2 regions of the Plantibacter sp. M259 genome follow, and region 2 is predicted to be linked to the other one. Evidence: predicted binding sites of a transcription regulator. Region 2 holds the regulator's gene; the other holds the start of a gene.

Region 1 (3,410 bases), 530 kb from region 2:
CCAACCGATCCAGAGCAACCCGGCGCCGACCAGGACGAGCGGGCGGTTGTGCGGACGGAGCTTGCCGCCCCAGTCCTTGCTCTTGCCGAGCACCAGGGCCAGTGCGAGCGCCGCGACTCCGGCGTTCATGTGCACGGCCGTCCCGCCGGCGAAGTCGACGGCACCGAGGGTGTTCGCGATCCATCCACCGGTCGCCGTGTCGTTCGAGAAGGCGAACACCCAGTGCGCGACCGGGAAGTACACGAGCGTCGCCCAGAGCCCGGCGAACAACAACCACGCGCCGTACTTCATGCGACCGGCGGCGGCACCGGCGACGAGCGCCGTCGTCACTCCGGCGAACAGCAGTTGGAACGCCGCGAAGAGTGCGAGGGGAATGCCGGCATCGGGGTCGTCGACGAGAGCCTGGTCGAGCCCTGCGAACTCGAACGGGTTCCCGATGAGTCCGAGCCCGCCGACGGAGTCACCGAAGACGAGCGAGTACCCGAAGGCCACCCAGAGCAGCGCGACGAGGCTGGCCCCGCCGAAGCACATGATCATCATGTTGAGGATGCGGCGGGACGAGACCATCCCGCCGTAGAACAGAGCCAGGGCCGGGATCATGAGGGCGACGAGCGCCGAGCTCGTCAGGATCCAGGCGACGTTTCCAGCGTCCACAAATCACTCCATCGTTCGAGGTGCACAGCGGCCGGTCGGCCACGGCGTCGGGTTCGGGTGGAACAGGTGTCGGTGCTCGGTGCCGGTCGGCGGTCAGGCCAGGTCGGGGGCTTCCCAAAGGTTGAGCTTCGTGCCGATCCCCTGCTCGACGGCGTTCTCGTAGATCGTCTTCGCCCACGCGACGTCCTCGACGCCCATCCCACCGACGCTGAAGAGCACCGGCTGCTCGGGGAACTCACGCCCGACGGCGTGGCCGTCGAAGACGTCTCCGATGTTGACGACGCGGGACTCGTCGAGCTCGCCGGTCCCGATGAGGTCCTGCCAGTAGAGGCCGATCATCCCGAACGCGGTCTCGTGTGACGGCGCAGGGTACTCCTCGGCCCACGCCTCGTAGATCTTCTTCGCGTCGGCGATGAGGCGGGCCTTGCCGGAGAGGGTGTACTCCTTGTCCATGCGCAGGTTCGCGGGCAGGCTCAGGAAGGCGCCCGGCTTGATCCAGTCGCCGTCGATGAACGGGTAGTTCTCCGAGCCGACCAGGCCGGTGACGGCTTCGGAGACGATGTCCGAGTCACGCACGGCGGCCTCGACCGTCTCGGCGATCTCGATCGTCGTGAACTGCGGGTAGTGCTCGCGGACGTAGTCGGCGAACGCCTCGGACGTCGACCGTCGGCGCCCGTGGATGCTGATGGTGTCGAGCGAGGGACGGGCGGTGGTCATGGCGTGCAGTGCGCTCTTGTTCATGGCGCCGGGCCCGATGATGCCGAGCGACTTCGCGTCCACCGGTGCCAGGAGCTTCGCGGCGGCGCCCGGCACGGCAGCGGTGCGGTAGGCGCTCTCGAGGTTGCCGGACATGATCGCGTAGGGCGCGCCGGTGTCCTTGTCGTTGAGCACGATGAGGTGGATGGAGCGCGGGAGGCCTCGCTCGCGGTTGTCGACGTTCGAGCCGTACCACTTGACACCGGCGGTGTCGAAGCGTCCGCCGAGGTAGGCGGGCATCGCCATGAACCGACGGTCGGCGGCGTCGAGCGGCATGCCGGGGAACGGTGAGGTGGTGGGGAACCCGATCGGTGCTCCGTGCGAGTTGGCGGTCGGGCCGGCCATCCGGTAGTCACCCTTCGCGACGAGCACCAGCACCTCCTCCATGACCTCCATGCAGTGGGCCATGTCCTTCATGCCGGCGGCGATGACCTCCGGTTCGCTCAGGTAGAGCATGTCGATCCGGGTGTTCGGGGAAGCGTCTGCGGTCACGGGTGGTCCTCCAGGTCGGGGTGTGTGGTCCTCAGCGAACTCGGTCGCGATCCTCCTGGTCAAATACCGATTCGAACCTCGATTGAGAGCGTTTCGCTCGCAATCTGGACGAAACAGCGCGGTAATACGAGGGTCGTATCGTCGATGGGATGGAGCTCCGCCAGCTGCGCTACTTCCTCGCCGTCGCCGAGGAGCTCCACTTCGGTCGCGCCGCCCGACGGCTGCACATGTCGCAGCCACCGCTGAGCGTCCAGGTCGCACGACTCGAGCAGGAGGTCGGCACCGCACTGTTCGACCGTTCGACGAGGCGGGTGGCGCTGACCCCCGCTGGACGACATCTCCAGGCGCGGGCACGACACATCGTCGAGGAGCTCGACACGGTCCGGGGTGAGATGCGCGACTTCGTCGACGGTCTCGCCGGGGAGCTCACCGCGGGGTTCGTGAGTTCGGCCAACTACACGGTCCTCCCCGGCGTCGTGCAGCTGTTCCGGGCGAGCCGCCCCGGGGTGACGCTGCGCCTGGTGCCGTTGACCTCAGGAGAGCAGTTCGACCGGCTCCGCGACGGCACGCTCGACGTCGGGATCGTCCGTGACGAGGTCCCGCCGACGCCATCCGACAGCTCCCCCGCGCTCACTACCGAGGTCGTCTTCGAGGAGCGTCTCGTGGCGTGCCTCCCGGTCGGTCATCCGCTGGCGGGCCGACCCGAGGTCACCGCGGAGGAACTCATGGACGTCCCGATGATCTCCTACCCGCGGGCGCTCATGCCGGGATTCGTGGACCGCGTCGCGGAGGTCCTCGGCACGTCGAGTCGGACGCAGGTGGTCGAGGAGGTCGTCCATCAGGAGACCGCCCTCGGGTTCGTCGCGGCCGGCGTGGGCACGACGATCCTGCCCGAGTCGGTGCGGCAGCTGGTGCCGCCGTCGATCGTCGTCGTGCCGCTCGCCGGGTCGCCGACGACACGCCTGCTGGCCGCTCGTCAGGAACGGACGGACGACAGCCCGGTCCACGACGCGTTCATCGCCTGTCTCCGTGACGCGGCCGCACAGCTCGGGTGAAGGTCAGCCGGAGACCGTCTGGACGCGACGGGTATCCTCGGGAAGGCCAGGCTCGGCGAGGCCGGGAACCCGGTCGGCAGCTCACCACCAGGAGAGGAACAGCATGACGTCTCTCGCGTTCGCAGGACGACGGGTCGCATTGGTGACCGGCGCATCCAGAGGCCTCGGCGCGGGGATCGCCCGGCGACTCGGGGCCGAGGGGTACTTCGTCGCCGTGAACTACCGCTCCGGGGCGGACCATGCTGCGGAAGTCGCTGAGTCCATCCGTCAGGCCGGCGGTGCCGCCGACGCGTTCAGCGCGGACGTGACGGACGAGGAAGCCGTGTCCTCGCTCGTCGAGCGCATCACGGGAACCGCGGGTCCGATCGCGGTCCTGGTCGCCAACGCCACCGGGCCGCAACCGACGGTCGCGATCGACGACCTCGACTGGGCCGACCACCTCGCCCAGTTGGA
Region 2 (3,410 bases):
GTGGATCAGATCGCGGTCCTCGCACGCGGCCTCACCCGGGGGCGTGCGTCCATCGCGGCCGAGCTCACCGCAGCGTCGGCCGCGCTCGACGATCGGCTGGCCGCGCCCGGCGTCGTCGATGCCGCCATCCGCGCACGAACGGCAGCGCTCGCACCAGCCGACTTCACCCGAGACGACTACCAGGAGCGCGCCACGGCGCAGGAGCAGGCGCTCGGCCTGCCGTTCCTCCCCACGACGACGATCGGCTCCTTCCCGCAGACCGCGGACATCCGTCGTGCCCGCGCGCAGCGGGTCGCCGGGACGCTCGACGAGGAGGCCTACGTCGAGACGATGCGCGCGGAGATCGGGCGCGTCGTGGCGCTGCAGGAGGACCTCGGCATCGACGTCGTCGTCCACGGCGAGCCCGAGCGCAACGACATGGTCCAGTACTTCGCCGAGCACCTCGACGGGTTCGCGGTGACGGAGCACGGGTGGGTGCAGTCCTACGGTTCGCGATGCACCCGTCCGTCGATCCTGTGGGGTGACGTCTCGCGGCCGGCGCCGATCACGGTCGAGTGGTCGGCCTACACGCAGTCGTTGACCACCAAGCCGGTGAAGGGCATGCTCACGGGCCCGGTGACGATCCTCGCCTGGTCCTTCGTGCGCGACGACCAACCGCTCGCCGAGACGGCGAACCAGGTCGCCCTCGCCCTGCGCGACGAGATCGCCGACCTGGAGCGGGCCGGCATCCGCATCATCCAGGTCGACGAACCCGCACTCCGCGAACTGCTCCCGCTCCGGCGGGCCGACCAGGGGCGGTACCTCGACTGGTCGGTGGGCTCCTTCCGGCTGGCGACCGCGGGCGTGCACGCCGAGACGCAGATCCACACCCACCTCTGCTACTCCGAGTTCGGGGTGGTGATCGACGCGATCCGACGACTGGACGCCGACGTGACGAGCATCGAGGCGGCACGGTCTCGGATGGAGGTCGTGTCCGACATCCGGGCGAGTGGTTTCGACCACGGCATCGGCCCAGGCGTCTACGACATCCACTCGCCTCGGGTGCCGAGCGTCGCGGAGGTGACGGCGCTGCTCGAGATCGCACTGGAGGGGATCCCGCAGCGCCAGGTCTGGGTGAACCCGGACTGCGGACTCAAGACGCGAGGCTACGAGGAGACGGTCGCCTCCCTCGCCAACATCGTCGAGGCGACGCGTGCGGTCCGCGCACGGGTCGGTGCGACCGGCTGACGTCGAGGGGCCTACACGGACGAGGGACGGGACGATCCACGGATCGTCCCGTCCCTCGTCGGTTCCGCGGAATGGTCCGGTCGGTCAGACCGTCCGGAGCACGGCGACGACCTTGCCGAGGACTTCGGCGTGGTCGCCGAGGATCGGTTCGAAGGCCGAGTTCCGGGGGAGCAGCCAGGTGTGACCGTCGCGCTGGCGGAACACCTTCACGGTCGCCTCCTCGTCGAGCATCGCCGCGACGATCTCGCCGTTCTCGGCGGTCTTCTGCTCGCGGATGACGACCCAGTCGCCGTCGCAGATCGCGGCGTCGACCATCGAGTCGCCGACGACCTTCAGCATGAACAGACTGCCCTTGCCGACCAGCTGGCGGGGCAGGGGGAAGATCTCCTCGACCTGCTGCTCGGCCGTGATCGGGATGCCGGCGGCGATGCGACCGACGAGCGGAACCATGGCGGCGTCGCCGACCGGGGGAGCGGAGTCGGGATCGCTGCCCTCGACGGCGCTCGGCAGGTCGATGAGCACCTCGATGGCGCGGGGACGGTTGGGATCGCGTCGGAGGTATCCGCTGAGCTCGAGCTGTCCGAGTTGGTGCGTGACACTCGACAGTGAGGCGAGCCCGACGGCGTCACCGATCTCACGCATGCTCGGCGGATACCCGCGCTGCGAGACCGAACGCTGGATGACGTCGAGGATCGCCAGCTGCTTGTCGCTCAGGCTCTTCCGTCGCCGGGTGCCGCCGATCTGGCGCTCCCGGGCTCCGTCGCCCGCCGTGTTCGCTGCCATCTTCGCTCCTCCCCTGATCGGCTGTCGGTGACCGATGTCGGTGGGTGGTGGTGTACTGCTTCCAACACTCGAAACTGTATCCGCACCAGCTCGTCCAGACAAACATCTGTTCGAGCGTGTCGCCGATCCCGCGCGTCTCAGGTACGAAGACAGGGTTGAGTATTCGAACAATCGAAGATATATTCGGAACACAGGTTCGTATCCGGCACTCCTGGTCGAGTGTCGGGTACGAGTCCTCATCACACGATGAGCACACTCTTGGAGGGTTGACATGAGCGCAGCACTGATCGGGTCCCACCGGGCGCTTCCCGCACGGACGGCGCAGGTACCGACGTCGGACGCACCGTCCACACGTCGCCTCCGCCTGACGAAGCGCGGTCGCGTCGTGTTCACCACGCTCGCCGCCATCCCGCTGGTCATCGGCGTCGCGGTCGTCGGACTCTCCGCAGGCGGTGCCGCGGCCAACACGGCGGCGGCGGGAGCCACGTTCACGTACATCACGGTCGACCCGGGCGAATCGCTCTGGCAGCTGGCCGAGTCGATCGCCCCCGACGCCGACCCGCGAGACGTCATCGCAGAGATCATGAACCTCAACCAGCTCAGCACCGCTGGCGTCGAGCCGGGGCAGCGCCTGGCGATCCCGCAGCGGTACGCGGCCGAGTAGGCCGACAATCGGCGGGTCACTCCCCGCTGGTTCTCAGCTATCGTCGATGGCGCGGTGCAACGACGCCCGCAGCATCGTCGGAGGCAAGCATGAGTACAGACGATCGGAGCCGTTCGCTGCTCCGGAAGAAGCCCATCGCGGAGATCGAAGATGAGACCTCCGGCTCGAAACTGTTCAAGAGCCTCGGGCTCTGGCAGCTCACGGCCATCGGGGTCGGTGGCATCATCGGGGTGGGGATCTTCTCACTCGCCGGACTCGTCGCGCATGGGAGTGAGACATCGCCCGCCGTCGGGCCGGCCGTCCTCTTCTCCTTCCTGATCGCGGGTCTCGCCTCCGCGGCCGCCGCCTTGTCGTACGCGGAGTTCGCCGGCATGATCCCGCGAGCCGGGTCCGCGTACACCTACGGGTATGTGGCGCTCGGCGAGATCATCGGCTGGTTCATCGGTTGGGACCTGTTGCTCGAGTACATCGCGATCGTCGCGGTGGTCGCGATCGGGATCTCCGGCTACTTCGACGCCTTCCTGTCGGGCATCGGGATCCACATGCCGGCCTGGATGACCTCGACCGCCGACGAGGGGAAGGGCGGCCTCGTCAATCTCCCCGCCATCTTCGTCTGTCTCCTCGTGACCTTCATCCTGAGCCGCGGGACGAAGGCCTTCGGTCGATTCGAGCTCATCGCGGTCGGCATCAAGGTCCTGCTCATCCTGTTCATCATCGGCCTCGGGGTCTTCTACAT

What was found. Region 2 encodes LexA, which represses DNA repair genes until DNA is damaged. Its sites were predicted from a motif close to TCGAACANNTGTTCGA; they were not measured.
Region 1: FGL15_RS18390 (tyramine oxidase subunit B) is a predicted target of LexA. The motif match lies at 1,962-1,977, and genes of this name have one in related genera.

Annotation. Positions count from the first base shown of each region.
Region 1 is NZ_CP040750.1:3,929,087-3,932,496, reverse strand. Features, by position in the region: gene FGL15_RS18395 (ammonium transporter) at 1-654, opposite strand, end outside; gene FGL15_RS18390 (tyramine oxidase subunit B) at 748-1,902, opposite strand; gene FGL15_RS18385 (LysR family transcriptional regulator) at 2,052-2,957, shown strand; gene FGL15_RS18380 (SDR family NAD(P)-dependent oxidoreductase) at 3,061-3,410, shown strand, end outside.
Region 2 is NZ_CP040750.1:147,462-150,871, reverse strand. Features, by position in the region: gene metE (5-methyltetrahydropteroyltriglutamate--homocysteine S-methyltransferase) at 1-1,227, shown strand, start outside; gene lexA (transcriptional repressor LexA) at 1,312-2,010, opposite strand; gene FGL15_RS00695 (LysM peptidoglycan-binding domain-containing protein) at 2,282-2,674, shown strand; gene FGL15_RS00690 (amino acid permease) at 2,764-3,410, shown strand, end outside.